Regions from separate parts of the Kocuria atrinae genome, predicted to be linked through region 1. Evidence: riboswitches for the same ligand, from Rfam matches in the RefSeq annotation. Region 1 holds a riboswitch; each other region holds the start of a gene.
What was found. Region 1 has a riboswitch for S-adenosylmethionine ahead of ABD283_RS04650 (AMP-binding protein). Riboswitches for the same ligand answer to the same signal wherever they lie in the genome.
Positions count from the first base shown of each region.

Region 1 (7,879 bases):
CCCCGCGGGAAAGAACTCGCAACCGAGCCCAGGACCTCGATGGCGATCAACCCATCACGACCTTCAGGGAGCGGCCTCAACCGAACTTTGCGCTGGATCCGTTCCACAGGGTGCTTCTTTTGGTCAGCATGATCTCGGCCGTGGCCCTGCCGGTGTACTTCTTCCTGCGGTATTCGGGTGCCCAGGGAGATTTCGCCCTCCATTACGACTTCACTGGTGACGTGACCCGCGAGGGGTCTTTCCAAGAGGCCGCCATTATCCTCGTGCTGCTGAGTCTGCTGACGATCGGTTGTGGAGTGCTGACGCGATACCCACGGGTCTTCAACTTCCCCGTGACCCTCACCCGGGACAACGTGCAGCGTCAGTACAAGAACGCCGTACAGATGTTGGTGTGGGTGGTTGCCGGTATGGCGGCGGTCCTGGCCATCATGGTGGGAGGCTGGCTCGGGATCCTCAGTGCGGACCTGATGTGGCTGCCGCTCGCGGCCATGGGGATCGTCCTGATCGTGTTCATCCGGCGGATGGTCAAGCTCCGCTGAAATCGTCGGGCCGGCTCAACCCAGCCGGCCCGACGACGCCGCTCAGCGCTTTTCCTTGCTCAGCCCACGTCTATTCGCGCGTCGCCAGGACGTCGGCGATCGCGTCAAGTGCTTCCTCATTCTGCAACGAGGAGCGGTCGCCCAAGGTCTGCCCCTCGTAGAGCTGGGTCAAGAGGCGACGGGTGATCTTCCCCGAACGAGTCTTGGGGAGATCCGGCACGGCGATGACCTCGCGGGGTTTGGCGATCGGGCCGATCTCCTGCGCCACGTGGGCGCGGAGTTCTTCTCGAACCTCATCCGCGGACAGTGACTGTGCCTCCGCAGTGAGTACCACGTAGGCCAGAACGGCGTGTCCGGTGACGGGATCCTTGATGGGGGTCGCACCAGCCTCGACCACGTGCGGGTGAGTCACCAGTGCGGACTCGATCTCGATGGTCGACAACCGGTGCCCGGACACGTTGATCACGTCATCCACGCGGCCCAAGATGTACAGGTCGCCCTCGTCATCGGTGCGTGCGCCGTCACCGGCGAGGAACCAGCCGCGCTCGCCGTAGGCCGACCAGTACGAGGACAGGTAGCGCTGCGGATCGCCCCACACCGTGCGGGCCATGGACGGGCCGATCTTGTCGACCACGGCGAAGCCCTGCAACCCCGCCGGAACTTCCTCACCGGATTCGTCGAGCACGCGCACCGAGATACCAGGGACGGCGCGCGTGGCGCAGCCCGGCTTCAGGGAGGTGTGCGGAGCGGCGTCGTCGAACGTGCCGGGCGGTGCGAACTGCGGATCGTGCGGGCGCGGGGAGGCCACGCACGAGCCTGTCTCGGACTGCCACCAGGTGTCCACAAACGGGACCTCGTCGCGGCCGACCTGCGCTCGCAACCAACGCCACGCCTCGGGATTGATGGATTCGCCCACCGACCCGAGCAAGCGGATGGACGAGAGGTTGTAGACCTGCGGCAGACCTTTGGGGAAGGCCCCCATGAGCGAGCGGATCAGCGTGGGAGCGGTGTAGTAATTGGTCACGCCGTAGCGTTCGATGACCTCGAAATGGCGCCCGTAATCCGGGGTGTTGGGGGTGCCCTCGTAGATCACTTCGGTCACGCCGTTGGCCAGTGGGCCGTAGATCTCGTAGGTGTGCGCGGTGACCCACGCGAGGTCCGCGGTGCACCAGTGAACGGTCGAATCCACCTTGGCCGGGTCGTTCACCGCGGAGAGCTCGTCCGGCCGAAGCACGCCGTTGGCATCGGGCACGTCCGGGAGCAGGTCGAACATGAGGGCGTGCGTATACGCGGTCTGCACCAGATATCCGCCCATCGTGTGCACCAGGCCCTTGGGCTTCCCCGTGGTGCCGGAGGTGTAGATGATGAACAGGGGCGTCTCCGCGTCGAAGGCCTCGGGCACATGCACGTCCGAGACATCCGCGGTCAGCTCGTGCCACCACACGTCACGGCCACGCGTCCAGGGCACAGTGTCCTCTTGCTTGGAACGCAGCCCGCGGGTGCCGCGCGGCAGGTCCATGCGGCCGGGTCGCGAGGTGCGGCGCACCACGATCACGTGCTCGATGTTGTTCTCGCCGCTGCACGCCTGGTCCGCGTTGGTTTTCACGGGAACGACGGCGCCGCGCCGGTTCTGCCCGTCCGTGGTCACCAGGACCTTGGCGCCGGTGTCTTCCACACGGAACTTGAGAGCCTCGGCGGAGAAGCCCCCGAACACGAGGGAGTGGATGGCGCCGATACGCGCGCACGCGAGCGTGATGATGACGGTTTCGGGAATCACCGGGAGGTAGATGACCACGCGGTCGCCCTCTTCCACACCGAGTTTCAGCAGGGCGTTGGCGGCCTTGGAGACCTCGCGCTGCAGGTCCGCGTAGGTGTAGACCAGGCGGTCACCGGGTTCACCCTCGAAGTAGAGGGCCACGTGATTGCCGCGGCCGGCGTCCACATGGCGGTCCACGCAGTTGTAGGAAACGTTGAGCTTGCCGCCCTCGAACCAGGCGATCTCCGGTACCGAGAGGATGTCGTTGCCGGCCTCGTCCGTGCCGATCTTCTGCGGCTTGTCGAAGCGGTGGGTCGTGTGCCACGGCTCGGCCCAGTCCAGACGGGTCGCCTGCTTGGCCCAGAACTCCTCGCGCGCCTCATCCGAGATCAGCGCGGGATTGGGCGTGGGCGAGTAAGGGTCTGAGAAGGAAGTAATCTCGATCAACTCCATCGTCTCCTGGCATTAGCACCTTGCACCGCACGGGTACCGGTTGCTGCGACGTCAACGAGCCAGGTCTCTCGGCCGCTCCGGATGGGAACCGTTCCATTCAACGTCTCGGGAGGGGGCGGTCGCAAATTGAGTCAGCGCGCGGAGCATGAACATTTGTGGCAGAGGTTCGCACGTCAGAAGTGGTAGTGCACATTTTTGGCAAGGGATCGCACTAAACACCGTGCTCCGCGCGCGAACCTCTGCCCAGAATGTCAAAGGCCTGTGGGGGAGACCGTCCTTGCCCGCGTTGACAGAACCGGCGCGCCTACAGAACCCGCGGGGCCTCGATCAGCGGGCAGGTGTTCATGACCACCTTCAACCCGGCGGCCTTCGCCCGTTCGGCGGCAGCCTGGTCGGACACACCAAGCTGCATCCACACGGCCCCGGCCCCAATGTTGATCGCTTGATCCACCACTTCACCCACGCGCTGGGAGTTCACGAAGCAGTCGACCACGTCAACGTGCCCCGGGATGTCCGCGAGCGAGCGGTAGCCGGTCTCGCCGTGCACGTCCTCACCGGCCAGATTGACAGGGATGATCTCCTGACCGAATTCATCACGAATCCGCCGGGACACCGCAAAGGCCGGTCGCGTGCGGTTGGTGGACAGCCCAACAACGGCCCACCGCCCCGGGGTGGTGAGTAGCTCGCGAATCAGGTCCGGATCGTTGACGTGGCGATCACTCATACGACCATCGTCTCACTGTGAATCAGCTCGGTCATCATGTTTCACGGGCCGCCGGAACCGGTGGGGAAACTGTACAGTGGTGCCCAGAACGATCATGAGTTCCGACGCACAGCCCTGGCTTGTCGGACGGCAACCCTCTCCCGTAGCGGGGTGCCCCAGGTGAGGATCGGGCCGCATGGCACACCGCATGCGGCAAGTACGGCGCCACACAAGCGCGCTGGACCCGCAGAGTAGGCCGCCGCAGGTGGTGCACGGGGCGCGGGTCGAGTTCGACCTCAAGGGGCACACATGAGCAAGAAGCGGATTTCCGTGAACGCCTTCGACATGACCTGCGTGGACCACCAGAGCTTCGGCCTGTGGCGTCACCCGCGGTCCAAGGCCACCGAGTACAACACCATTGAATACTGGACCAACCTGGCCAAGACCCTGGAGAAGGGCAAGTTCGACGCCCTGTTCCTGGCGGACGTGGTGGGTATCTACGACATCTACAAGAACTCCGCCGCGCCCTCGGTGGCGGACGGTGCGCAGGTTCCGGTAAACGACCCGTTCATGCAGATCTCCGCCATGGCGGCCGTGACCGAGCACCTGGGCTTTGGCGTAACCAGCGCCGTGACCTACGAGCAGCCCTACACCCTGGCTCGCAAGTACGCGACGCTCGACCACCTGACCAAGGGCCGCGTGGGCTTCAACGTGGTGACTTCCTACTTGCCCTCCGCCGCGGAGAATCAGGGTCTGCCTCGTCAGATCGAGCACGATACCCGCTACGAGATTGCCGAAGAGTTCCTCGACGTCTGCTACAAGCTGTGGGAAGGCTCCTGGGAGGACGGCGCCGTGGTCAAGGACCGCGAGGCCGGCCGCTACGCGGATCCCCAGAAGGTCCACCCGATCCAGCACTCGGGCAAGTACTTCAGCGTTCCGGGCGCCGCTCTCACCGAGCCCTCCCCGCAGCGGACCCCGCTGATCTTCCAAGCGGGCGCATCCTCGCGTGGCCAGGCGTTCGCCGGACGCCACGCGGAGGCCGTGTTTGTGGGAGGTCTGCGCCCAGACCTCACCCGCTATGTCACGGACAAGATCCGCGAGCAGGCCGAGGAGCAGGGTCGCCACCGCGACGACGTCAAGATCTACGCGATGCTCTCCGTGGTCGTGGACGAGACCGAGGAGAAGGCTCAGGAGAAGTACCGGGAGTACCTCTCCTACGTGGACCTTGAGGCGTCCCAGGCGATCATCGGCGGCTGGTCCGGCGTGGATCTGAGCCAGTTCGACGAGGACGAGGCCCTGAACTACATCAAGACCGATTCCATCCAGTCCTTCCTGACCCCGTTCACCCTGCAGTCCAAGGACAAGAAGTGGACCCGCGAGGAGATCGCCAAGCACTGTGCCCTGGGCGGTATGGGTGACGTGATCGTGGGATCGCCGGAATCCGTGGCGGATCAGCTCGAGACGTGGGTCGACGAGGGTGGCCTGGACGGCATCAACCTGGCCTACCACGTGAGCCCCGGTTCCTTCGAGGACTTCGTGGAGTTCGTGGTCCCGGAGCTGCAGAAGCGTGGCCGCTACCGCACCGACTACGAGGGTTCCACCCTGCGGGAGTCCCTCTACGGCGCCGGTCAGTCCCAGGTCATGGACACCCACCCGGCCGCGCAGTATCGCGGTGCGTACGCCGACAAGCCGTCCGTCGCGGACACCGCCGCTCGCGAGTTGGTGGGCTAACAGCCCCTCTGCCCACGACGCCGCTGTCGCGACCTTTTCGAACGAAAGGTCGCGACAGCGGCGTCGTGGCCGTTAAAGCAAAGCCGAAGTGAGGCGACAGACGTTCTCTACATACTTCTGCAGCAGGGGGCGCTTGTTCCACGCCTCGAGGTTCAGCACGGTTGAGGATGCCTTGAACTCATCGACCACATTTTCCATTCGTACATGGAAATGCTGATCCACGATCATGACGGAGACTTCCAGGTCCAGAGCGAAGGACCGCTCGTCCATGTTGGAGGAACCGATCACACTGATCAGGTCGTCCACGAGCACGAACTTGGCGTGCAGCACGGTGGGGGAGCTGTAGCGGTAGATCTTGACCCCGGCCTCCGCCAACTCGGCATAGTAGGAGTTCTGGGCATGGTGGGCCAGGAAATGATCCGAGGACTCACCCACGAAGATCTCCACCTCCACCCCGGACTGCGCCTCAGTGGTGAGCGCGTGCAGCAGGGACTCATCCGGTACGAAGTACGGGCTGGAGATCACCACGCGCCGGTTGGCGTTGTAGATGAGGTGGTTGAACAGCCGCAGGTTGTTCTCAGTCTCGAACCCCGGCCCGGACGGTACCACCTGCGCATACACCGGGCCCTCCACATCAGTGAGAACCTCGGTGGCCTCATCCAGGAGCAGGTCGTCGGTTTCCGAGTACCAGTCCGAGACGAACACCGCGTTGAGCTCGGAGACCACGGCCCCGGAACAGCGGATCATCAGATCCTTCCACTCCAGGCCGCGGCGAAGGTTCTTCTTCTTGTTGTACGAGCGGTGAATGATGTTCTGCGAACCGGTGTAGGCGATCGAGCCGTCCACCACCAGGATCTTGCGGTGGTTGCGCAGGTCCGGGCGCTGCCACTCGCCTCGCCACGGGCGGATCGGCAGCATGCGCCGCCAGGGAATACCAGAGGCGTTGAAGCGACGGGCCAATTCCGCGTAACCGGGGTAACCGAGCGATCCCACGTGGTCGATGAGGATGCGCACCCGCACCCCACGTTCATGGGCTCGCACGAGGGAGTCCAGGAGCACCGTGGACACCGGGTCCGTGGCCACGATGTAGAACTCGAAGTGCACGTAATCCGTGGCACGGTCCACGTCGTGAGCCATTCGCTCCATGGATTCGTGGTTGTCCGTGAGGATGTCAAAGTCATTGCCACCCACCATGGGTAGCGCGCCCAATCGGTAGTTCAGCTTGGCGGTCGTGGTGACCCACTCGGGCAGGTCATGGAACTCCTCGCCCAGGGAGAAGTCCTCCGGGGTGTTCTCCCGGATGATGTCGTTCATCTTGGCCTGCTTCTCCATCCGCTTCCGCGGCAGACGGGAAGAGCCGATGATGAGGAACAACAACAGGCCCACAAAGGGGAAAACGGTCAGACCCAGTAGCCACGCAAGTGCGACGGAGGGCCTACGGCGATGCGGGATCCAGCCGAGCGCTACCACTGTGATCGTGAAATCCAGGACGCCCAGGGCAATCAGAATCCATTCCGGATAGGTATCCGGGAGTAAGGCATACGGGGTCCATGGGTACATCAGGTCACTAACTCAGTTGCTCCGAGGTGTCTCCGGGCGCGCGTACACGTAAGCGGATTCGGACCCGCCGCACGGACGTTCGGTGAAACCGTTGTCGAGCAGCAGCTTGGAAGCGGGCCCATTACCCCACGGGACGGAGGCGTTCACCGCAGTGACCTCGGGATTCTGGAAGGCCAATTCCAGGAGGTGGGGCAGAACCTCGCCCCCGTACCCCTGGTTCTGACGCGCGGGCACTATGGAGCCAACCACCTCGAGTTCGTGGTCAATGGGCGGGCCCACGAAACCAGCCATGCCGATGATCTGTTCAGAGGCCGCATCCACTATCGCGAACATCGAGAACATGGTCTCGGTGAAGAAATAGCTGCCGGCCTCCAACGCAGTTTGGGCCCAGTCCCGATCCTCGGGGGTCGGGAACCCCGGGGCGAACTGTGGCAGGTCCGTTGAGTCCGCAATTGCCTCGAGCTCTTCCGGGACGAACGGACGCAGCAGGAGGCGCTCGGTACGAATCGGTCGTTCCGGCCTGAGCTCGTCGAGAACCTCGGTCATATCTCTATCCTTCGATCAACCAAAATACTTGGGTAGCGTGGCGCTGTGGGCCTCTCGCAAGGCCTCCAGGTCCACGGAGAACTCGCCCTGAACATCCAGGGCTCCGGACTCCGCATCCACCACTCCGATGCGCGCAAACGGGTAGTGGCGCACGGCGCACATGTCCTTGAAACGCACCTCCTCCGAACGAGGGACGGCCACCACGGTTCGGCCCTGGGACTCGGAGAACAACAGGGTGAACGTGTCCACACCATCCCGATCAGCTACTTCCCCCAGACCGATCCGTGCACCCACGCCAAAGCGCAGGGCCATCTCCGACAGGGTCGCGGCCAAGCCACCCTCGGACACATCGTGTGCCGCGTCGATCATGCCGTCGCGCGACATGTTGACGAGCATGTCCCCCAGGGTACGCTCCTTCTTCAAGTCCACCTTGGGAGGCTGTCCTCCCAGGTGGCCGCGTACGCGGGCCCATTCGGAGCCGTCCAGCTCGTCCGCGGTCTCGCCCAGCAGGTAAATGGCCTGACCGTCCTCGCGCCACCCGGAAGGGGTGCGGCGAGCGACGTCGTCGAGAACCCCCATCAGCGCGACCAC
Region 1 is NZ_BAAAQA010000008.1:10,358-18,236, reverse strand. It holds gene ABD283_RS04655 (hypothetical protein) at 1-539, shown strand, start outside; gene ABD283_RS04650 (AMP-binding protein) at 610-2,748, opposite strand; SAM riboswitch class I at 2,742-2,836, opposite strand; gene ABD283_RS04645 (CoA-binding protein) at 3,053-3,472, opposite strand; SAM riboswitch class IV at 3,563-3,677, shown strand; gene ABD283_RS04640 (LLM class flavin-dependent oxidoreductase) at 3,761-5,182, shown strand; gene cls (cardiolipin synthase) at 5,255-6,742, opposite strand; gene ABD283_RS04630 (GNAT family N-acetyltransferase) at 6,755-7,288, opposite strand; gene purL (phosphoribosylformylglycinamidine synthase subunit PurL) at 7,304-7,879, opposite strand, start outside.

Region 2 (7,879 bases), on a different contig from region 1:
ATCAGCCCATCATCGACGAACAGCTCGAACCGGCCCTCGCGCTGCAACCCGATCTGGTCACCATCAGCGCCGGCGGCAACGACATGCTGCGCCCCGGGGCCGACCCGGATGCCATTGCGCAGAAGTTGGATGGCGTGATTGCCCGGATCGCGGAAACGGGCGCCACTGTGATCATGTTCGACGGACCAGATGTGGGTAACACTCCCGTGCTGCGCAGCATCCGCGGCCGAGTGGCCATCTGGAACGAGAACGTCCGTGTCATCGCGGCCCGGCACGGTGCGGTAATGACCGATCTGTGGGGTCTGCACGAACTGGCTGATCCACTCATGTGGGCGCCTGATCGACTGCATTTCTCACCGTTGGGTCATCAACGGATAGCCGTGGAAGTACTCGACTCCCTGGGCATCGAGCACGGACTGGTCCCCGATGTCCTGGAACCCCGGCCCACCAAGACCAAGCGGGAGGCCCGCCGGGAGGACCTCGTGTGGGCCCGCAAGCACTTTGCTCCGTGGGTTGCCCGCCGGATCACCAAGCGCAGCTCGGGAGACTCGATTACGGCCAAGCGACCGCAATTCGGGCGAGCGGTCATTCCTGGCGCGGGTGAAACACCGGAGGTACAGAGCTCCGGCGACCAGGAACCCGTCTGACGGGCACACGCCGGAAACCGGCGTACCGCTCGGGTTTAGTCCTTCAACACCGTCTTTTTGAGGAGCATGCCCAACTGAGGTGCTTCGATCAGGAATCCGTCGTGGCCGCTGGGTGAGCTGATCATGTGCAGGGTCTGCTCACCCGGCAGTGCCTGCACCAGTTCGGCAGATTCTGCCGGAAAGAACAGCCGGTCCGAGTCGACCCCGGCCACGAGCCACTCGCACGTCGTACCGGCAAGCACCTCTTCCAAAGCTCCTCGGCCTCGCGTGACGTCGTGGGACATGAGCGTCTCGTTCACGCTGAGGTACGAGTTCGCGTCAAAGCGCCCGGCCAGCTTGGAGGCCTGGTGATCCAGGTAGCTCTCCACGCGGTAACGGCCGCGCTGGGATGTGTGGGTCGCGTCCACGTCCTCATTCGTTTGGGCTTCGCGGCCGAATCGGTAGTGCAACTCCGCTGCCGAGCGGTAGGTGATGTGCGCGATCCGCCGTGCGAGCCCGAGACCCGCTTCCGGGAACTCACCGTCGTAGTAGTCACCGCCGCGGAAGTTCGGGTCTTGACGGATGGCAAGTGCTTGTGCCTGACCCCACGCGAGCAGTTCCGCGCTGGCGGAGGCGCAGGCAGCGATCACACCGCATGCCGCCACCCGATCCGGGTACATCACGGCCCATTCCAGGGCCCGCGCGCCACCCATGGACCCGCCGATCACCAAACGCCAGCGGTCGATGCCCAGGGCGTCGGAGAGGACCGCCTCGGCGCTCACGGTGTCCCGCACGGTGATGCGCGGGAAGCGCGAACCCCAGGCTCTCTGTTCCGGATCCACCTCGGGCGGGGCCTGGGTAGCCGGCCCGGTACTGCCGTAACAGCCACCCAAGATGTTTGCGCAGACGACAAAGTATTTGTCGGTGTCGATGGCCGCGCCCGGACCTACCAGGCCGTCCCACCAGCCACCGGCCTCCGCAGCGAGACGCTCCACCTCGGGAGCGTGATCGCGTGACTGGCCTCGCGCCACGTGCGAGTCGCCGGTCAGGGCGTGTTCGATCAGCACGGCGTTGGAGCCGTCAGCATTGAGACGGCCCCACGTTTCGTAGGCCAGCCGCGCACGAGGGAGACGGTACCCGGACTCCAAGGTCAGGGGCCCGACGTCGATGTAGCCCACCACGCCGTCCTCACGCACGAGCGAGTCAGCGGTCCCGCCTCCCACGATGGTCACGCCTGCGGTCCTCCCTCACCCGACGACGCCGCTGCGCCACCCAGCGCGGCCACGGCCTCGAAACCGGATTCCAGATCGGCCAGGATGTCGTCAATATTCTCCAAACCCACGGACAGCCGCACGAAGCCGGGCTCGATACCGGTTGCCCGCTGTTCCTGGTCGGTCAACTGCGAGTGAGTGGTCGAGGCCGGGTGGATCACCAGGGAGCGCGCATCGCCGATGTTGGCCACGTTGGAGTGCAAGGTCAGGGCATCCACGAATGCGGTGCCCGCCTCGCGTCCACCGTCAAGTACGAAACCGAGCACGGAACCCGCACCCTTGGGAGCGTATTTCTTGCCGCGTTCGTGCCACGGCGAGGAGGCGAGGCCCGCATAGGAGACCGCACGAACGTCGTCGCGCGCCTCGAGCCACTCCGCGACCTTCTGGGCGTTGGCCACGTGGCGATCCATGCGCAGGGAGAGTGTCTCGATGCCCTGCTCGATGAGGAACGCGTTGAACGGGGAAATCGACGACCCCAGGTCGCGCAGCAACTGCACGCGAGCCTTGAGAATGTAGGACAGATTCACTCCGAAGATGCCGTCCTGACCGAGGGCCTGAGCATAGACCAGACCGTTGTAGGACGCGTCCGGCTCATTGAAGGCCGGGAAGCGCTGCGGATCCTGACCGAAGTCGAAGTTGCCCGCATCCACGATCATGCCACCGATGGCCGTTCCGTGACCGCCCATGAATTTGGTGGCCGAGTGCACCACGATGTCAGCGCCCCACTCGATCGGTCGGATCAGGTACGGCGTGGCAATCGTGTTGTCCACGATCAACGGCACACCGGATTCGTGGGCGACTGCGGAAATGGCTTCGATGTCCAGCACGTCATTGCGCGGATTGGGGATGGTCTCCCCGAAGAACGCCACCGTGTTGGGCCGAACTGCAGCGCGCCAGGCCTCGGGATCGTCCGGATCAGAAACGAAGGTGGTCTCCACACCCATCTTGGGCAGCGTGTGATGCAACAGGTTGTACGTGCCGCCGTACATTGACGGGCTGGCCACCACGTGGGTTCCGGCGCCGCCCAGGTTCAGGATCGCAAAGGTAGAGGCGGCTTGGCCCGAGCTGAGCATCAGTGCGCCCACGCCGCCCTCGAGAGAAGCGACTCGATTTTCGACCACTTCCGTAGTCGGGTTAGTCAGACGCGTGTAAATGGGGCCGAGTTCCGCCAGGGCAAAACGGTTGGCCGCTGTCTCCGCATCCGGGAACACGTAGGAGGTGGTCTGGTGGATCGGCAGTGCCCGTGAACCGGTGGTGGGGTCAGGCTCCTGGCCCGCGTGGATCTGACGGGTTTCGAATGCCCAACCCTGCGGGCTGGACGGGGTGGCTGCGGGGCTCATACCGCACTCCCTTTCAACATCAGGGGCCCGGTGAACGATCCGCAGCACGATGCCCGTGCAGCGATCGGGCACCTGTGACCCGCGCTTGCCAACACCGAAGAATTGCGGTGCGGCCCGGTCCTCACCCAGGGCACCCCACCGCGGAGGGAGGGTTGCCGGTCAGCTAGCTGGGGCTTCTCGCTGACTCTCGTGACCTGCACTTCATTGTCCGGAGCCGGTGCCTAGAACGTCAAGCTGAGTTACCCGCGTCACACGGTCATGTTTCAGCTCTCGATTTGGAGACCACTGTGCGCGGTGTCACGATGTGACCATGAAACTGGATCATGTCTCATTCGCAGCACAATCCGATGGTCTTGAAGCCACCACGGAACGGATTGCCGATCAGCTAGGGATCGAACCGGTCAAGGGCGGAATCCACCCGCGCTTCGGAACGCGAAACATGATCCTGCCCCTCACGGGTCACCAGTACGTGGAAGTGGTCGAGGTTCTCGAGCACCCCGCCGCGGACAAGGCGCCGTTCGGTCAGGCCGTCCGCGCCCGCTCCGAGGCCGGTGGAGGTTGGCTCGGCTGGGTGGTCGAGGTTCAGGATCTTACCCCCTACGAGGACAAGTTGGGCCGCCCCTCCGTACCGGGTTTCCGGTTGTTCCCGGACGGCCGCCAGCTGGAGTGGCGCCAGATCGGCGTGAAGGGTTTGATCGCGGACCCCCAGTTGCCGTTCATGGTTCGTTTTGAATCCGAGCCCGAGATGCACCCGTCCCAGGCGCGCATCACTGACGTTCAGCTGGCGGGTATGGAGATCGCAGGTTCCTCGGAGCGCGTGACCGAGTGGTTGGGCGGTCCGGTTGAAGACGTCCTGGCCTCCCTGGACGTCACCTGGTCATCCCCCAACGGGACCCCCGGCGTCATGGCAGTTTCTTTCACCACGCCGGACGGCTTGGCCACGATTTAGGTTTTCGCTGACGACGCCGCTGCCTTTGGCTCGAAAAGGTTGCGGCAGGGGCGTCGTCGCCCTTTAACCCGCCAAAAGCTGCGGTAGCAGGAAACCGGTGATGTCCAACAGCGCATGGGCGATGAGCAACGGGGCGAGGCGCCCGTAGCGGCGGTAAACCCACACGAACACCAGGCCCATGACCACGTTGCCCAGCGCGGGGCCAAAGCCTTGATACAGGTGGTAACTGGCGCGGAAGACCGAGGTGACCAGGGCAATGGTGACCCAGGACCACCCGATACGGCGCAGCCGATCACAGAGGAACGCCACCACGATGATTTCCTCGACCAGGCTGTGGCGTATGGCAGACAAAATCAGGACGGGCACCGTCCACCAGTGCTCGTTGAGGGCCGAGGTATTGATCGCCGCGGTGAGGCCCAGCGCGCGTCCCACCTGGTAGAGCCCCAGCGTTCCCAGCCCCATAACCAGGAACAAGCACATCCCCCAGACCGCATCACGTAGTGGGTGGCGACCGTCCACCCCGACGCTGCGGAGAACGTTTTTGATCCGTGGCAGGGACCCCGCCATCAGGTAAAGCGCGAGCGCCACCGGGACCAGGGCGAAACCGATACTCGCAAGCTGCCTGAGGAGATCAATGGCGGGCACTGGGCTCAGCACCCGGTTCAACGTGGCCTCGGCGTCCGAGAGCGATCCCCTGGACATTGTCTCGGCCAGGTTGAGCACGGCGTACACCGCTGAAGAGCCCAGTGACACACCCAGGACCAGCGCAATGTGGAACCACAGCTCCGACCGTGCCGGGGGCTGTTCGAGGGGTTGGGGGTGGAAGGGGTCCGTCAACACGGACACCATTGTGCCGTGCTCCTTAGACTGGGGTTCATGAGTTCCGAGAAGCCCGCATATCCCGTAGCCGTTCGACGCACCGTTCAGCGCAGTTTTCACGACCACACGTTCGACGATCATTTCGAGTGGCTGCGAGATAAGGACTCGGATGAGGTCCGCACGCATCTGGACCGCGAGAACGAGTATGCGGAAGCGGTCACGGCCCATTTGAAGCCTCTGCGCGAGAGCATCTACCAGGAAATCAAGGGGCGCACCCAAGAGACCGACATGTCCGTGCCGGCCCGCAACGGTGCGTGGTGGTACTTCGCCCGCACCGTGGAGGGCGGCGCGCACCAGGTCTTCTGCCGGATTCCCGCCTCCGACATCGGGGACCCCGCTCTGGCGTGGACACCTCCCACGGTGGAACCCGGGGTCAAACTGCCCGGCGAGGAAATCCTGTTGGACGCCAACGCGGCCGCGGAGAAGCACGATTTCTACGCCCTGGGCGCCTTCAGCGTGTCCGAGGACGGCACCCATCTGGCATGGTCAGAGGACACCGCCGGTGATGAACGTTTCACCGTGTACATCAAAGACCTGGTCACCGGGGAGCTCCTGTCCGACCGCGTGGAACAGACTTCCTACGGTGCCTTCCTCACCCCCGATGCATCCCAGCTCATTTACACGGTGGTGGATGATTCCTGGCGCCCCTGGCGCGTGTACCGTCACCTGATCGGCACGCCCTCCGAACAAGATGAACTCTTGTACCAGGAGGACAACCCCGGACTGTGGCTGGGCGTGGAACTCTCCGCAGACAAGAAATGGCTCATGGTGGCCTCCGCGTGCTCCGAATACGGCGAATACCGCATCCGCCGTCTGGACACTCCCCAGGACGAGTGGCTCACTCTGATTCCCGAGAGTGACCGCGTGCTGTATTCGGCAGAACCATTGGACGTGGCGGGCACCGATTACGTCCTGTTGACGCATGATTACCAGGCACCCAATTCGCGCGTGAGTTTGATGCCCCTGTCCCAGGCCGGTTCGAGCATTGTGGATCTCGACCTCACGGATGTGATTCCCGCCAGTGAGCACACTCGCATTGAGTACTGCGAACCCACGGAAACCCACCTGGTGGTGTCCCTACGGTCCGAGACAACCCCGCGAGTGCGGCTCATCCCGCGTACCGCTCTGGAATCCCTGGTTGCAGGCACTGCCGATGCGACGTCAATGGCCGGTACCGAACCCGCCTTCGACGAGGAACTTTTCACCGCAACCGTGGTGTCCGCCCGTTACGACAACCCGGTGGTGCGGGTGTCCTACACATCATTCGTCACTCCCCCGCGCGTCTACGACATTCCCACCGGTGCGGAGAGCGCTGGAGGCCTGAACCAGTTCGGCGTGGGCATTCCGATCATGCGTCGAGAAACCACCGTGTTGGGCGGCTACAACCGTGAGGATTACACGGTCGAACGAGACTGGGCAGCGGCCGAGGATGGCACGCGGATTCCCATCTCATTGGTGCGCCGCGCGGACCTCGACTCCTCGGTACAGGCCCCCGTGGTGCAGTACGCCTACGGCTCCTACGAGGTCAGCACCGACCCCGGGTTCTCCATCTCCCGTTTGTCCTTGCTGGACCGTGGCGTGGTGTGGGCCGTGGCCCACGTACGCGGCGGCGGTGAGCTGGGACGCTCCTGGTATGACGACGGAAAGAAGTTCACCAAGAAGAACACCTTCACGGATTACGTGGCGGTCACCCGCCACCTCGCCGAGCGTCCCGATGTCGACGCCGCTCGCATCGCCGTTCTCGGCGGTTCCGCGGGCGGCCTACTCGTGGGCTCTGTTCTCAACTTGGCCCCCGAGCTGTATTGCGGTGCGCTGGCCGCAGTCCCCTTCGTTGACCCCTTGACCTCCATGTTGATGCCCGAGCTTCCACTCACCGCACTCGAGTGGGAAGAGTGGGGCAACCCCCTGGAGGACCAGAAGGTCTACGAGTACATGCGCTCCTACTCCCCCTACGAGAACCTGCGGGATACCGATTACCCGCCGGTCCTCGCGGTCACGAGCCTTAACGACACCCGCGTCCTCTACGTGGAGCCCGCCAAATGGGTTGCTGCGCTGCGCGAACATGCCGAGCACCCGGAGACAGTGCTCCTGCGCTGTGAAATGGCCGGCGGACACGGCGGCGCCTCCGGTCGCTACTCCCAGTGGAAGGACACGGCATGGGAATACGCCTGGCTCGCTGAGCAGTTGGGGGTTGCGAGCTAGCCGAACACAGCGTCACTCAGTGGCTGGCTGAGGTTGAAGAGCAGTCACGGTCTCAGCGCTCAGCCAGCCCCCGATCTGGCCGCCCACCAGCACATCCGTGGCGGCACGGGCCAGGGCGCTACTCGTCTGGAAGCCGTAGCCTCCCTGGCCCGCGAGCCACAGGAAATTACTCGCCTGGGGATCCCAGCCACACACTGGAATACCGGAGGGTGCCTCGGTACGCAGGCCGGTCCAGGCCTTGCGGACCCCCGTGACTCGCATGGACGTTTCTCGTTCCACGGTCTCGATCAGTTCTTCAATGGAGCCCGGATGCGGTTGAGCATCGCAAGCCGGGCTCGGTTCGGCCTCGCCCCAGGAAATCATGGCGCCGTCCTCGTCGGGACGGTAATACCAACCCGAGGCCGCGTCATCCACCATGGGATGGGTTGGCCCCAGCGGCTCATTCAGCGAAACCAGGGCCGCGGTCCTCCGCAACGGCTGCAACTGCTGGGGCGCCGCACCGAAGAATTCCGCCACGTGATCGGCCCAGGCTCCGGCGGCGTTGACCACCGTACGGGCTGTCAGTTGTTCTTCGCCCGCGGTCACTACCCACGCATCGCCGCTCGCCCGCTG
Region 2 is NZ_BAAAQA010000018.1:123,685-131,563, forward strand. It holds gene ABD283_RS09885 (SGNH/GDSL hydrolase family protein) at 1-647, shown strand, start outside; gene metX (homoserine O-acetyltransferase MetX) at 683-1,858, opposite strand; gene ABD283_RS09895 (bifunctional o-acetylhomoserine/o-acetylserine sulfhydrylase) at 1,855-3,237, opposite strand; SAM riboswitch class IV at 3,314-3,432, opposite strand; gene ABD283_RS09900 (VOC family protein) at 3,548-4,186, shown strand; gene ABD283_RS09905 (CPBP family intramembrane glutamic endopeptidase) at 4,250-5,035, opposite strand; gene ABD283_RS09910 (S9 family peptidase) at 5,063-7,267, shown strand; gene ABD283_RS09915 (NAD(P)/FAD-dependent oxidoreductase) at 7,280-7,879, opposite strand, start outside.
Region 2: linked by a shared signal. The riboswitch ahead of ABD283_RS09895 (bifunctional o-acetylhomoserine/o-acetylserine sulfhydrylase) and the one ahead of ABD283_RS04650 (AMP-binding protein) in region 1 are both predicted to bind S-adenosylmethionine.

Region 3 (7,879 bases), on a different contig from region 1:
CCAGTCTGGAATAACCGGATAAAGACAGAAGTCCGGAGGGCTGACAACCCGGCGAACGTCGCCGGGGCCCACGACCTCAGGAGGTCGTCATGCAACGCATCAGCAAGTTGACCGGAACAGCAGCAATCGTCGGATTGGGGCTATCGCTGTCAGCGGTCGCACCCGCGCAAGCCGCCCCCGCTGTGGGGCCGTGCAAGGATGTCAGTATCGAAGTGGAGTCGGAACCGGGTAGCCCGGGTATGGGCCACTATTCGCAGTGGATCCTCGTCACGAATAAAGGTAGTGATGCGTGTAATTTGAACGGGCACCCCGGTGTTCAACGGTCCGTGCTCACAAGTAGCGGGTTTGAACAGTATGGAGCACCCGCGGCTTGGACGAACGAGGGTGTCGTGCCCGTTCAGCTCAAGCCAGGGGAGACTGGCCGTGCGATCCTCAGGGTGACCCAGCCGCACCTGTACGACGCCGCAGACTGCGGCGGAGTGGTGGACACAGACGCTCTGACGATTTATCTCCCGGGTGGCACGAGTCAGTACAACGTTGCGGCTCACGGTGACGCGTGCTCTTCGGAGTCTCTCGTGACCTCGACCGTGGGTGTGTTCAAGTGACACGTGCGCGATAAACTGCCGTGCGCCGTCGTAACCTGGACGGCATTTCTTCAACCTCTGGAGACACGGTGAGCACAACCGATGCGGCCCGCGAGCACGCGGCCGACACCCACGATGTGATTCGAGTACGGGGCGCCCGTGAAAACAACCTTCGGGACGTGAGTCTGGATATTCCCAAGCGCCGACTCACGGTTTTCACGGGCGTTTCCGGCTCGGGCAAAAGCTCCTTGGTGTTCGGCACGGTGGCCGCGGAATCGCAGCGGTTGATCAACGAAACTTACAGTGCCTTCTTGCAAGGCATGATGCCCACGGTCGGCAGACCCGAGGTCGACATGTTGGAGGGCATCACCACCGCAATCATGGTGGACCAGGAGCCCATGGGATCGAATCCGCGGTCCACGGTGGGCACTGCCACGGACGTCAACGCGATGCTCCGCATTGTGTTCTCGCGTCTAGCCAAGCCACACATTGGAGGGCCCAAGGCATTCGCGTTCAACATTCCTTCGGTCAGCGGTGCTGGCGCGATCACCGTGGAACGTGGCAATAAGAAGAAGGAGAAGAAGACCTTCTCCATTACAGGCGGCATGTGCCCGCGCTGTGAAGGCATGGGGAAAGTCTCGGACCTGGATCTGGCGGAACTCTACGATGAGACTCTGTCCATCAAGGATGGCGCCATCACGGTTCCCGGATACAACAAGGGGGGCTGGAACGTCCGCCTCTATGGCGGGCTCGAGTTCTTCCCCGGAGACAAACCCATTAAGGACTTTACGGAGAAACAGCTCCAAGAATTCCTCTACATGGAGCCGGTCAAGGTCAAGGTCGAGGGCATCAACATGACCTTCGAAGGGCTGATCCCACGGATCCAGAAATCCATGCTGAACAAGGACCGCGAGGCCATGCAGACCCATGTGCGTGAGTTCGTGGATCGCGCCGTGACATTCAAAGCCTGCCCGGAATGCGACGGCACGCGATTGGCCGAGGGCGCGCGCAACGCCAAGATCGACGGCGTCAGCATCGCCGATGCGTGCGCCATGCAGATCACTGATCTCGCTCAGTGGGTTCGGAGCCTGGATCACCCGGCCATGCAGCCCCTGCTGGACGGTCTGACTGCCACGCTGGATTCGTTCGTGCGGATCGGCCTGGGGTATCTCTCCCTGGACCGCCCCACGAGCACGCTGTCCGGAGGTGAGTCCCAACGTGCCAAGATGATTCGTCACCTGGGCTCCCCGTTGACCGACGTCACCTACGTGTTCGATGAGCCCACCATTGGTCTGCACCCGCATGACATTCGCCAGATGAACGAGCTGCTGCTCGAACTGCGCGACAAGGGCAACACGGTGCTCGTGGTGGAGCACAAGCCGGAGACCATTGCGATCGCCGATCACGTGGTCGACCTCGGGCCTGGAGCAGGAACGGATGGTGGCACCATTTGTTTCGAAGGCACCGTGGAAGAACTGCGGGGGAGTGACACCAATACGGGCCGTCACTTGGACGATCAGGTCGCCCTCAAAGAGTCTTTCCGCAAATCCGCTGGCCAGCTGGAGATCCGCGGCGCCACCTCCCACAACCTGGACAACGTTGACGTGGACATTCCTCTCGGTGTTCTGACCGTGATTACGGGCGTGGCCGGTTCGGGCAAGAGTTCCCTGGTTCACGGATCGATGCCGGCCGATCAGGACATCGTCTCGATCGATCAGAGCGCCATCCGCGGCTCCCGACGCAGCAATCCCGCCACATACACAGGCCTGCTCGACTCCATCCGCAAAACGTTCGCCAAGGTCAACGGGGAAAAGCCCGCCCTGTTCAGCCCCAACTCTGAGGGCGCGTGCCCCACCTGCAGGGGCGCCGGCGTGATCTACACGGACCTGGGCATGATGGAGGGTGTCACCTCCACATGTGACGACTGCGAAGGCAAGCGATTCCAGCCCGCCGTCCTCGAATTCGAGGTTGACGGGAAGAACATCAGTGATGTGTTCTCCATGTCCGTGTCCGAAGCGCACGAGTATTTCGCAGACGGCGACGCTCGCACGCCCGCCGCGCGCAAGATCCTCGAGCGACTCGTTGATGTGGGCCTCGGATACGTGAAGGTCGGTCAGCCTCTCACCACGCTGTCCGGTGGCGAACGTCAGCGCCTCAAGTTGGCTACGCGCATGGGGGAGAAGGGCGGAATCTACATTCTTGACGAACCCACTACCGGCCTTCACCTGGCCGACGTCGAACGCCTCCTCGGCATGCTGGACCGCCTGGTCGAGTCCGGCAAGTCCGTGATCGTGGTCGAGCATCACCAGGCCGTCATGGCGCACGCGGACTGGATCATCGATTTGGGCCCAGGTGCCGGTCACGACGGCGGGCGGATCGTTTTCGAGGGCACGCCAGCAGACCTCGTGGCTCAGAAATCCACACTCACGGGCCAGCACCTCGCGGAGTACGTGGGAGCCTGACCTACCCTCCAGGGACGATGACGTTTGCCCTAGTCAGCGCACAAATAGTCGCCTGACTAGGGCAAACGCATTCATTGGGTGATTTAGCGGGGGATTAGCCCGCCTGTAGTGGACGGACTTCTACCTTCTGACCGCAGGCAGCAGAAGCTCGAGTTGCGAGGTCGAGTGCGACGGATTCATCGAGGGCTTCGACAATCCAGAAGCCGCCGATGGACGCAGCAGATACGGAGAACGGTCCTGCATAAACAAAAGGAGTCGCGGCGGTGGCGTCCACGGCGTAACTCGACTCGGGCGGCATCAACCCGCAGGCGTAGACGAATTGTCCCGCTGCCTGAAGTCCGGAGTTGAACTCGGCGACGGCCGCGAAGGCGGCCTGTAGAGCGGCGTCGTCCTGATAGGCAGTGCCGGCATCTTGAACCCCAGGTTCGTGGAAAACGGAAATCATGTACTGGGCCACGGGTGAACCTTTCGCGGGTGCGATGCTCGCGTACTGAGTGCCACAACGAGTGCTGTCACCAGAGATTCAACCACCGTGAGTGACGCACGTATATAGAGGTGGTGGAGGCCGAATCCGCACGGCGCCCTGATTGTCCGATAATGTACATTATGTAAAGTTCTCTTTGAGGAGGGCTCCCCTCAACTGGACCCCGGTCGCATTGCGTACCGATAGCTTGCGATGACCGGGTGAACTCGCGAACGCAGGGTGATGCTCTCCAAAATCGGTGTACCAGTGCACAGGTTTCCTCTGTGTGGCCCGCTGCGGTGGTTCTTTTCCTCCACTGGTACACGAAATTCCGAGAGGTACTGTCCCCCGCATCCTGTGCGCTCATGCACGGCTGGCCTTTCGCCCTACCCAACATCCCTCAGCACGCTTAGAGTAAGGTCACGGCCGATTTAGCGACCCAGGCACCGTGCCCCTCCGGCGACTCGGCCCTGCGGTGCAGAGTAGAGACTGCCCAGGAGGCACCCGGTGAACAAGGCATTTCAGCAGGTCACAACTCGGATCGAGGAAGCCCATTCATTGGACTCCGTGATCGATTTCCTGAAGACGAACGTTGGACCGATCACGGAACAACCGCTCGTCAAGAAGGCACTGAGCGGGGATTTCCTGGGTCATCCGTTGCATCCGATGCTCACCGACATTCCTATCGGCGCGTGGAGCATGTCAGGGCTTCTCGATGTTCTGGGTGGCGAAGAACTGGAGGACGCTTCGACCATCCTGGTGGGTGCCGGGGTGCTCAGCGCGCTTCCCACGGCAGCGACCGGTCTACATGACTGGCAGAGCACCAAGGGCGCCGCGTCTCGCGTCGGATTCATCCACGCGGCGGCCATGGACGTGACCGTGCTGACCTACTCGGGATCCCTCATTGCTCGACTGACCGGACACCACACCGTTGGCAAAGTGCTCGGGTTGGCCGGCTTGGGCGTGATGACGGTGGGCGGGTTCCTGGGAGGGCACCTCACGTACTCCCAGGGGGTCAACGTTGAGGAAGAGACTCCGAACCTGCGGGCCGTGAAATAACCGCATTTCGAACAACATTCGAGGCAATCCATCGCCTCCACTCATTCACTCCATGACCGGTCATATTTCGGGCAATTTGGCGCGCGCGACACTCCCGCGTTAGTTTTGAGCGACCATCCCGAGCGGCCGAGAGACCTGGATCTGTGACGCCGCAGCAACCGGCTTTATGCAAGGTGCTACCGCCAGGACCGATGGAGTGATTACACCATGTCTCTTGATGCCAGCACGTCCGTTCGCGCGGAAGAAGCGGATGAAGCCGCCTCTGATTCGATCACGGAGCCGCGGAACCACCGCACGCAAAACAACACCTCACAAGCGCTGTCCGTGCGCTTCGACAACGTCTGCCGGGCTTTCCCGGGTAAGAACAGCAACGAGCCCCATGTTGTGTTGAAAGACATCACCCTGGACGTCGTTCCCGGTGAAGTTCTGGCCATCCTCGGCCCCAGTGGCTCCGGCAAGTCCACGCTGCTGCGCGCCGCGTCGGGCCTGGACGCGCCCACCCGGGGCACCGTGTTGATCGACGGAACGCCCGTGAACGGAATCGACGACCGGTGCGCCGTCGCCTTCCAAGAACCGCGTCTACTCCCCTGGCAGAACATCCACAAGAACGTGGAGCTCGGCTTGCCGCAGGGCACCCCCAAAGCTGAGGCCCAGGAGCGCGTTCGGAGACTCCTCGAGTTGGTGGAGCTCGATGACTACGCACATCTGCGCCCGCGCGAGGTTTCCGGCGGCATGGCCCAGCGCACTTCTTTGGCTCGGGCGCTAGCCCGCCGCCCAGGTGTACTGCTGCTGGATGAGCCTTTCGGCGCCCTTGATGCCTTGACCCGCTTGAAGATGCAGGACCTTCTGCTGCAGGTCCACGAAGCCCACCCCACCACGGTGTTGCTCGTGACCCACGACGTGGACGAAGCTCTTCAACTGGCCGACCGCATCGTCGTGCTGGGCCGCAAGCCGCGCGAGACCGCGGCGTCGGTCGCGCACGTCTTCACCGTGCCCGGCGACCGCCCGCGTAACCGCAGCGACGAACAACTCGGCCGAATGCGTCTGACACTGCTCTCCGGCCTGGGCGTAGACACCCACCGTCACTAACGCCCCACCACGTCCATTCCGGGCTACCACTCACCCATTTTCGGGCCATGAGTCTCTCACACGGCCCATTCGCACTACCCACGATCCCCTGGAGGTCCCAGCATGAATCCGTCCAAAAACTCCCCGTCACGGCGTTCCGTCCTACGAGCCGGTGCTCTGGGTCTGGGGGCCGTGACACTCTCAGGTTTCCTGAGCGCGTGCGCCGGTGAAGGCTCTGGCGGCGAAAACGTCCCGAGCCAGGGCGGCGGCGACGGTGAGGCATTCACCCTCAACATCGACTTTGCGACGTACAACCCGTTGAGCCTGGTCATCAAGGAGAAGGGCTGGCTCGAGGAGACGTTGAAGGACCAGAACGTCACCGTGAACTGGATCCAGTCGGCCGGTTCCAACAAGGCCAACGAGAACCTGCGTGCGGAAGCGATCCACGTGGGCTCGACCGCCGGTTCCGCGGCCCTGCTGGCGCGCGCCAATAACTCCCCGATCAAGGTGGTCTCGCTCTACAGCCGCCCGGAGTGGGCCGCGCTGGTGGTTCCCGCGGATTCAGATATCACCGAGGTAGCAGACCTCAAGGGCAAGTCCGTGGCCGCAACCAAGGGCACCGACCCGTACTTCTTCCTACTTCAGGCCTTGCAGGACGCGGGCGTGGACCCCAGCGAAGTCACCGTCCAGAACTTGCAGCACGCAGATGGCCGCTCCGCTATGGAGAACGGTTCCGTGGATGCGTGGAGCGGTTTGGATCCGATCATGGCCGGCGCCGAAGAGAAGGGCGCCAAGCTCTTCTTCCGCAACCTCGAGTTCAACACCTACGGCTTCCTCAATGCCACGGAATCGTTCCTTCAAGAGCAGCCGGAGATCGCCCAGACCGTGGTCGATGCCTACGAATACGCGCGCGAATGGGCCCAGGAGAACGTGGATGAAACCGTGAAGATTCTCGCCGAGGTCGCCGGCCTGGACGAGTCGGTGGCCCGCAAGGTCATCGCGGAGCGTTCCAACCTTGACGTCGATCCCGTGCCGGGTGATGCCCAGCTCGAGGTTCTGCGCCGCGTGGGTCCGTACCTGGTTGAATCAGGCGATGTCTCCGACCAGTCCCAGGTGGACGACGCCCTGGACACCATCATCGACGCCTCCTTCATCGAGAAGGCCGATCCCTCGACCATCAAGGCTGACGCATGAGCACCTCAGTAGACACTCCCGCACCCAAGAATTCGGCCGATACAGATTCCACGAACGACGACGCCGCTCTCCAGCCTCGCGTCGCCGGTCCCCTGCGTCGCGGCGTCGGGGCTAAACGCGCCGCACTCGGGGCCGTTGTCCCTCTGGTACTGCTGCTGCTGTGGTGGTTGTCCACCAGCGTGTTGGGAATCTTCTCCCCCGTTCAGCTCCCGTCGCCGGGTTCGGTGGTCGAGGCCGGAATCGATCTCGCCCAACGCGGTGAGCTCTGGACCCACGTGGGTATCTCCGTGCAGCGCGTGCTGTTGGGCTTCGCGATCGGTGCCGTTCTGGGTCTGACTTTCGGCTCGCTCGTGGGCTTGTCCAAGTGGGCCGATGCGCTGCTCACTCCCACCATCGGTGCATTCCGCGCGGTCCCCAGCCTGGCCTGGGTTCCGCTGTTGATCCTCTGGATGAAGATCGGTGAGGACTCCAAGGTCACCCTGATCGCCATCGGAGCGTTCTTCCCCATCTTCACCACCGTGTACATGGCGCTGCGTCACGTGGACAAGAACCTGGTGGAGGCCGGCCGTGCTTTCGGTCTCTCCGGGTTGAAGTTGCTGACGACCATTCAGCTGCCCGCGGTGGTCCCGTCCGTGTTCTCGGGTCTCCGATTGGCGCTCGCGCAGGCATGGCTGTTCCTGGTTGCCGCGGAGCTCATCGCCAGCTCCATGGGCTTGGGCTTCCTGCTGACCGATTCGCAGAACAACGGTCGAACGGACCGGCTGCTTCTGGCCATCATCCTGCTGGCCGTGATCGGCAAGATTACGGACGCCATCCTCGGGGTGGTCGAACGCAAAGCCGTGAACCGCTGGGCCTAGTCTTCCCCGCAAGTTAAACGACGACGCCGGGTGGTCACCTTTGAAAGGTGACCACCCGGCGTCGTTATGTCTACGCGTGGAAATGGAAGCTTAGCGGCCGAGCACGCTCATGGCTTCGTTGGCGCGGGACGCCTGAACCTGAACCAGGTAGGTGTCGGCGGCCATGGTCTTGAGGGACTTGAAGTCGCGCTT
Region 3 is NZ_BAAAQA010000015.1:217,052-224,930, forward strand. It holds gene ABD283_RS07540 (DUF4232 domain-containing protein) at 90-605, shown strand; gene ABD283_RS07545 (ATP-binding cassette domain-containing protein) at 674-3,046, shown strand; gene ABD283_RS07550 (YciI family protein) at 3,141-3,503, opposite strand; gene ABD283_RS07555 (DUF2231 domain-containing protein) at 4,017-4,568, shown strand; SAM riboswitch class I at 4,679-4,766, shown strand; gene ABD283_RS07560 (ABC transporter ATP-binding protein) at 4,776-5,657, shown strand; gene ABD283_RS07565 (aliphatic sulfonate ABC transporter substrate-binding protein) at 5,760-6,830, shown strand; gene ABD283_RS07570 (ABC transporter permease) at 6,827-7,687, shown strand; gene ABD283_RS07575 (YflT domain-containing protein) at 7,778-7,879, opposite strand, start outside.
Region 3: linked by a shared signal. The riboswitch ahead of ABD283_RS07560 (ABC transporter ATP-binding protein) and the one ahead of ABD283_RS04650 (AMP-binding protein) in region 1 are both predicted to bind S-adenosylmethionine.

Region 4 (7,879 bases), on a different contig from region 1:
CGCTGCAGCTCTGACAAAATTTCGGGTAGTGAGCGGCCGGCGGCGCGGATCAGGAAGACCTGGCCGAAGCGCTCTTCGTACTCGGCGTTGCCGCGAGCGAGTTCGGCCTTGATGACCTCCGTGGACTCACCCAGGCCGGCTTGTTCGTTGCGTGAGAGGTCGGCTTCTTTGGATTTCCCAGCGGCGCGCTCACCGATCTTGGGGTGGTGCGACAAAGCCTGGTCGACCTCTGCATCCGTGAAAGGGTTGGCAGCATCGCGTGCGGCGGCCAGCGCATCCTCGGTATTTTCGTAGGGGCGACCGTCCACGATCTCTTCGATCCAGCGCTGGATGTCCAGAGCGGGGCGAACGGTTTCCACCGCCGTCTGTCGATCCGTTTCGTTGAACTCGCTGAGCGTCATTGCTTCCCTTACTTTTTCGCTATGTGAAATCTAAATTCCATATAAAGATAGTGAACTGGATCACAGGGCGGAAGTCAAGGGGCCGAGCCGGAGTTTTCAGAACTGAAACCAAGTGTCATGCCGCTGTAACGCGTGACGTGGTGTGACGCACAGTGGGAGGCGCACTTTGGCGGCTGAAACGGTGCCTACGATGAGGTCATGAAACCGTTTGTACTGCTGGCCACCCGGCCCGAAGACGATGTGGCACTGGAGGAATACGACGCCGTCCGGCGTTTCGGCGGCCTGCAGGAGTCGGAGCTCGAACACGTGCGCCTGGAGAAAGGCCCGGTCCCGCAGCTGGACCTGGAGCGGTACAGCGGAATCATCGTGGGCGGTTCGCCCTTCAATTCATCCGACCCCGCGGAGGAGAAATCGGCCACGCAACACCGGGCCGAGAAGTGGATCAGTGCTCTCCTGGATGAGGTGGTGGCCAGGGACTTCCCGTTCCTCGGGGCTTGCTATGGCGTAGGTACGTTGGGAATCCATCAGGGTGCAGTGGTGGACCGGACCCGCAGCGAAGAGGTGGGTCCGATCACCGTCACGGTGACCGAAGAGGGCGCCAAAGATCCACTGCTGTCCCAGTTGCCGGGGGAGTTCACCGCCTACGTAGGGCACAAGGAAGGCACTCGTTCGCTGCCCGCCAGCGCAGTGTTGCTGGCCAGCGGAACCGTGTGCGAGGTGCAGATGTACCGCGTCAAGCAGAACCTCTACGCCACGCAGTTCCACCCGGAACTGGACCCGAACGGCCTGATCAACCGGGTCATCGCCTACAAGGACCTGGGTTACTTCCGGCCGGAAGACACTCAGACCGTGATCGATCGCGTCAAGGACGGGCCTGAGGTGGATCAACCCAAGAAAATTCTGGCGGCCTTCGTGGAGCGTTACGCGGTGCGGGCAACAACGGCCCACCAATCGGCTTCCGTCTAAGGAACTTCGTGCCGCGCGTGGGGCCCGTCTGCCTCGCTGCGCCGCGTGGGTTGCAGGATTGCCGGGTTGTTCGGTTGCCCGGTTGGCACACGGTACACACACTCCACAATCACCTCGCAGAACACCGGCGACCGATAGCGTGGAACCATGAGCCAGCACCCCGCTCCCTGGAGCCAACCGCCCGCACCTCACTCGATCCCGGCCACGCGGCCCGGTGAGGGGAGAGGCGATGGTCGGGCAGCGGCGTCGTCGACCATGAACGGCGGTCGCGTACCCCCGCCGGTTCCTGCTCCCGGCCCGTCCCAGGTGCCGCCGGAGCGGCTGCGCACGCTGGCGTATCACCGCCTGGGATTCGCGGATCCCAAACACGAGTGGTGGAAGCCCTTGGTTGAGGGCGCCATCTTTTTCTTCCTGTACATCGTCCTTACGGTGCTGTTCACCATCCCGCTTGTCCTGTTCGTGGACAACCCCATGGACATGGACAATCTGGAGACCATGAACCAGCTGGACCCGCTGGTCTTCTTACTCCTGTTCGGCTCAGTTGCACTCATGGCTCCGGCGGCTTATCTGGCCAGATGGATTATGGGCCCGCGGCCATTGGGCCTACTCCACTCGGTGACGGGGCGGTTGCGCTGGAAATGGATGCTTCAGTGCGGGCTCGCGGCACTGGCCATCTTTGTGGTGATCAACGGCCTGTCCATCCTGTTCGATATCGTGGCCGGCGGTGAAGCGATCGAGTTCACCCTGGCGCCCCAGTGGGGCTGGCTGCTGCTCATGGTGATCCTGCTGGTGCCCATCCAGTGCTTCGCGGAGGAACTCGTCTTCCGCGGCTACCTGATGCAGACGGTGGGTCGTTGGTTGAAGCACCCGGCCTGGGCCATTCTTCTGCCCGTCCCGCTGTTCGTGGCCGGGCATCTCTACGATGTGTGGGGACAGGCCTCCATCGCCGTCATGGCGATCACCATGGGCGTCATCACCTGGCGCACCGGCGGTTTGGAGGCGGCCGTGGCGCTCCACGTGGTCAACAACTGCACGGTCACGCTCATGGCCATGGTCGGCTTGGCGGACCTGAACGATACGAGTGGTGGGCCCATCGAGGTGCTGTTCACCCTGGCCATCAACGGGATTTTCCTGTTGGTGGTGTTCCGGATGGCTCGGAAGACTCGAATCGCGACCTCCCGCACCATCATCCTGCCGCCTCCGCCGCGCCTGCCCGCACTCGCGCAACGGCAGCGTGTGGTCGGCCAGAACGGCACCGCGCTCGCCGCGTTCGTGGTGGACCCGCGGACTCAGAACTACCTCTCCCTGCCCGAGCAGTACGGCCCGTACACCGTGCGGGACGGCCAGGGGCGTCCGGTGGGTCTGCTGGACGTGCGGAAGACATCGGGCCCGCAGTCACCGAACGGACCATCCGGGAACGGGCCTTGGCAGAACGGCCCGTCGCAGGGTGGCGACCCGCGGGACCGCCAGTTCACGGGGGCGCAGCCATCGAGCCAACACACGAGCTACGGCTCGCCGCAAGGCCAGAACCTGGGACCGCAGGGCGACGGTTCAGCTACCAACCAGGACCGCACTCCTTAGACTGTGCTGCATGGCCCATCACAGCGTTTCTGACTTGGACTCCCACCGCGCCCCGTTCGGCTATGCCCGTGCCCTGGGTGATTACGTCATGGCCTCGCCCAGTTCCTACCACGCGGTCGCGGCCGCCGCAGAGCTGCTGCGCGGCGCGGGATTCACGGAACTGCACGGGTCCGAGGCGTGGAGCGACGTCGTCGGGAGGCACTTCACGATTCGCGACGGCGCTCTGATCGCCTGGGTGGCCCCTCGCGACTATCGCGCGGGCGCCGGGTCTCGCATTTTGGGCGCGCACACGGATTCGCCCGGGTTCAAGCTCAAGCCCAAGCCGACCACGGTCTCCAACGGTTGGTATCAGGCGGGAGTGGAGGTCTACGGCGGGGTACTGCTGAATTCTTGGCTGGACAGGGATCTGCGGCTCGCCGGGCGCATTGTGGTGCGTGGTGAGAACGGCGAACTCACGCAACACTTATGCGCGACTGAGGCCATCGCAAGGATTCCGCAGTTGGCCATCCACCTGGACCGCGGGGCCAACGACGGGCTCAAGCTGGACAAGCAGCAGCACGTGCAGCCCATTTGGGGAACGGGCTCGGCGCAGGACGCTGACGTGCTGGGACTGCTCGCGGACATGGCCGAGGCATCGGTGTCCCCGGAGGACATCGTGGGCTTCGACATCGTGCTCGCGGATACCCAGAAACCTGAATTGATCGGGCAGCGGCGGCAACTGCTCGCGAGCGGTCGACTGGACAACCTGTCCTCCGTCTATGCGGGGCTTCATGCGTTCGTCGAGCACGCGGAGGAGCTCGAATCCGCGTCGCAGGTTTCGATGCTGGCCGCGTTCGACCACGAGGAAGTCGGTTCAGCCACGCGTTCCGGCGCGGCGGGCCCGTTCCTGGAGGACGTGCTCGTGCGTATCAGCGCGGCGCAGGGCGAATCACAGGACGATTACCGGCGTTCTCTGGCTGAATCGGTGTGCCTGTCTGCGGACGCCGGTCACCTGGTCCACCCCAACTACCGCGGTCATCACGATCCCGTGAACACTCCCGAACCGGGATCCGGACCGCTCCTGAAGATCAACGCCAACCAGCGCTACACCACGGACGCCATGGGCGCCGGGCTGTGGGCGGATGCGTGTGATCGCGCCGGCGTGAGCTATCAGGAATTCGTCTCCAACAACAACGTGCCGTGCGGTTCCACTATCGGGCCCATCACAGCCACCCGCTTGGGCATGCGCACCCTGGACGTGGGCGTGGGCTTGTTGTCGATGCATTCGGCCCGCGAACTCGCCCACGTGGACGACCTTCACGCGCTGTCCCGAGTGACCGGAGCGTTCTGGCGGTCATAAACCGTCACGCGCGTTGACAGTCCCCCGGGGCCCGTGATGCTCTGAACCCGTAACGCCATCAAGAGCGGCCGAGAGACGTGGCTCGTCAACGCCGCAGCAACCACCCGGATACCGGGACGGTGCTTCCGCCACGACCGATGGACAGCTTTTCAGCTTCTGCGGTTCGCACGGTCATGCCCGCGCACGCGCTGTGTTCCTCTCGGTCGGGTGCGTGCACCGCGACTGAACGCGAGGGACTACCGAGAACATGAGCACTGACACCGGGATCAAGGAACAATTCGACACCGCGGCCCTTCACGGGGATCCGCAGCGATCGCTGAGCACCCGCGAATTATTTGACGTGTTCCAACCGGTGTTCGACCGGATTGCGGCCGGTGCTGTGGAACGCGAACAGCAGCGGATTCTGCCGTTCGAACAGTTCAAGTGGCTCAAGGAACGGCACTTCGGTGCGCTGACCGTTCCGCGCTCGCGGGGTGGTTACGGAGCTTCGCTGGAGCAGGTGGCGGAGCTGCTGATTGCCCTGGCCGCGGCGGACTCCAATGTGGCGCATGTTTACCGCTCGCACCTGGGATTCATCGCGAGCCTCAGCTCGGAGGAGTCCGACGTCTGGTTCCCGCGGATTGCCGCCGGCGAGACCGTGGGCAATGCCGCGACCGAGCGCTCCGGGGCCGCGCTGGGCACCGCGGCCACTACCCTGACCCAGATCCAGACCGCAGACGGTGACTGGGAGCTCAACGGCACCAAGTACTACTCCACCGGTTCCATCTTCTCCGATTGGATCCAGGTCACCGCGCAGATTCCCGGTCAGGAGGCGCGCTCGCATGCGCTGGTGAAGAGCTCGTGGGATGGCATCGAACTGGTCGACGACTGGGATGGGTTCGGCCAGCAACTCACCGGCACAGGCACCACGCACTTCCGCGGGGTTAAGGTTCCGGCGGCCAACGTGCGCAACCGCGATGGCCGAGCCACCCAGGAGACCGCTGTCTTCCAGCTCGTCCTCCTTGCCGTTGAAGCGGGCATCGCCAAGGCCGCCATCGACGAGGGCGTCCACTTGGTGCGTTCACGCACTCGCGGTTTCAACACCGGTACCGGCTCAGTTGCGCGCGAGGATCCGCAGGTCCTGCAGCGCGTGGGTGAACTGAGTGCGAAGGCAGCCGCCGCGCGGGCGATCGTTCTGCAAGCGGCCCGGGAGCTCGACGCCGCCATTGGCGTTCTCGGCGGCGATCCCCTTCTCAACAACCCCCAGGAGTTGACCAACGCGTGCGAACTGCCCGTGGCACATGCCCAGGTGGTCGTTCCGGACCTCGTACGCGACGTGACGGACGGGATCTTCGACCTGCTCGGCGCCTCCGCCGTGGGCAAGTCCAAGTCCCTGGACCGCTTCTGGCGCAACGCCCGCACCGTGGCCACGCACAACCCGACCATCTACAAAGCACGCATCGTGGGCGACTACCGCGTCAACTGCACCCCGATGTTCGGCCTCAACGCGATTGGCGAGGTCAAGCAGGCCGGTGAGAAGCCCCAGTAGACCTGTGGGACACACCAGGTGCGCGGCAGGGACCTGAGCGCGCTTGAGATGCGCGGCTACGCGGCCGAAGCGGCGTCGTCTGCGGTAAGGGTGCTGCAACGACGAGCACCGGGCGTCGTTAGAACCTCCGTGCGCACGCCATGCGTCATTAGAACCCTTGGCGAGGCTCAGAAAGGCTCTAACGGCACACGAGGTGCCCGGCGGGGTCGGGACGGCGCCTGAGATGCGCAGCAAGCCCCGCGACAGTCCCAACGCCCCCACAACCGAAGCACCCCACAACCAACGCGCCTCACAACCAATGACGCAGCCCCGGCACCTTCGCGCGGAAGGGGCCGGGGCTGCGTCGTAGTGGCCGGGCAGCTTACGGGAGCTGCGGCATGGCGATGTCTGCCATGCGAGCGAGCACGCGCACCACCTGGCAGGAGTAGCCGAACTCGTTGTCGTACCAGACGTAGAGCACGAGCGAGTTGTTGTTGACGATGGTGGCCAGACCGTCCACCACGCCGGCGCGGCGGGAGCCGACCAGGTCGGTGGAGACGACGTCCGGGGAGTCCACGTAGTCGATCTGCTTGCGCATGGCCGAGTTCATGGAAATGTCCTTGAGGAACTCGTTGACCTCGTCAGCGGATTCGGGTGCCTTGTCCAGCTGCAGGTTGAGGATGGCCATGGAGACGTCCGGGGTTGGCACGCGGATGGCGTTGCCGGTGAGCTTGCCCTTCATCTCCGGCAGAGCCTTGGCCACAGCCTTGGCGGCACCAGTTTCGGTGATGACCATGTTCAGCGCTGCGGAACGGCCGCGGCGGTCGCCCTTGTGCCAGTTGTCGATGAGGTTCTGGTCGTTGGTGTACGAGTGAACGGTCTCGACGTGACCCTGCTTGATGCCGTACTGGTCATTGAGGACCTTGACGACCGGGGTGATGGCGTTGGTCGTGCAGGATGCTGCGGAGAGGATCTTGTCCTCGGGCAGGATGTCCTTGTCGTTCACGCCGCACACGATGTTCTTGAGATCGCCCTTGCCGGGAGCGGTCAGCAGGACCTTCGCGACACCCTTGGACTGCAGGTGCTGGGAGAGTCCCTCTTCGTCGCGCCACGCACCGGTGTTGTCGACCACCAGGGCGTTGTCGATGCCGTACTCGGTGTAGTCCACCTCGGCCGGGGAGCCGGCGTAGATGAACTGGATGTCCACGCCATTGGCGGTGATGACGTTCTTCTCTTCGTCCACGGTGATGGTGCCGTCGAAGGAACCGTGCACGGAGTCACGGCGCAGCAGGGATGCGCGCTTGACCAGGTCGTTGCCCGGCTTCTTGCGAACCACCACGGCGCGCAGGTTCAGACCGGTGCCGTCATTACGGTTGATGAGGATGCGAGCCAGCAGACGGCCGATGCGACCGAAACCGTAGAGCACCACGTCCTGGGACTCGGGCTCGTTCTCGCCCTGGTGATCGACTACGGACGCGAGCTGTTCACGCAGGTACGCCTCGAGGTCGTTGCTACCGGATTCCTTGTAGCCCTGTGCCAGCTTGGCCACGTCGATGTTGCAGGTACCCAGCTTGAGCTTGGTCAGCGTCTCGACGATGTCCAGGGTGTCCTTGAGCGGCAGCTCTTCGCCCAGGATGCGGCGGGTGAAGCGGTGCGCCTTGATGATTTCGGTAACGGACTTGTGAACCAGCGACCGGCCGAACACGGTGGTGACCACCTTGTTCTCGCGGTGCAAACGGCCCACCAGGGGGACCAGTGCTTCAGCAAGTGCTTCTCGATCGGACCAGGTGGTGCTCACCAGCATCCTTCTTCCTCGACCCGGACTTCGTCGTGAGGGCCGTGTTGTGCCGCGCTTCGTTGTGCGGTCTAGCGTGATGGCGCCGCACAAGATGAGGCGGCTCGTCGTACGCCAGTGTACGTGGCTCGCGCACCCCTCGCGCACGTGTCTCTTAAGGTGACGACGCCGCTCGGTGGCCTCTTCTTGTCGGTCGCCTTTGCTACCGTGGTGCCATGTTGACGGTGATCGGTGAAGCTCTCGTGGATGTGGTCTCACGCGACGGTGAAGAACCCCGCGCGCACGTGGGC
Region 4 is NZ_BAAAQA010000004.1:192,878-200,756, forward strand. It holds gene uraD (2-oxo-4-hydroxy-4-carboxy-5-ureidoimidazoline decarboxylase) at 1-401, opposite strand, end outside; gene ABD283_RS03860 (glutamine amidotransferase) at 600-1,367, shown strand; gene ABD283_RS03865 (CPBP family intramembrane glutamic endopeptidase) at 1,515-2,948, shown strand; gene ABD283_RS03870 (M18 family aminopeptidase) at 2,959-4,287, shown strand; SAM riboswitch class I at 4,340-4,431, shown strand; gene ABD283_RS03875 (acyl-CoA dehydrogenase family protein) at 4,535-5,815, shown strand; gene ABD283_RS03880 (glyceraldehyde-3-phosphate dehydrogenase) at 6,177-7,598, opposite strand; gene ABD283_RS03885 (carbohydrate kinase family protein) at 7,805-7,879, shown strand, end outside.
Region 4: linked by a shared signal. The riboswitch ahead of ABD283_RS03875 (acyl-CoA dehydrogenase family protein) and the one ahead of ABD283_RS04650 (AMP-binding protein) in region 1 are both predicted to bind S-adenosylmethionine.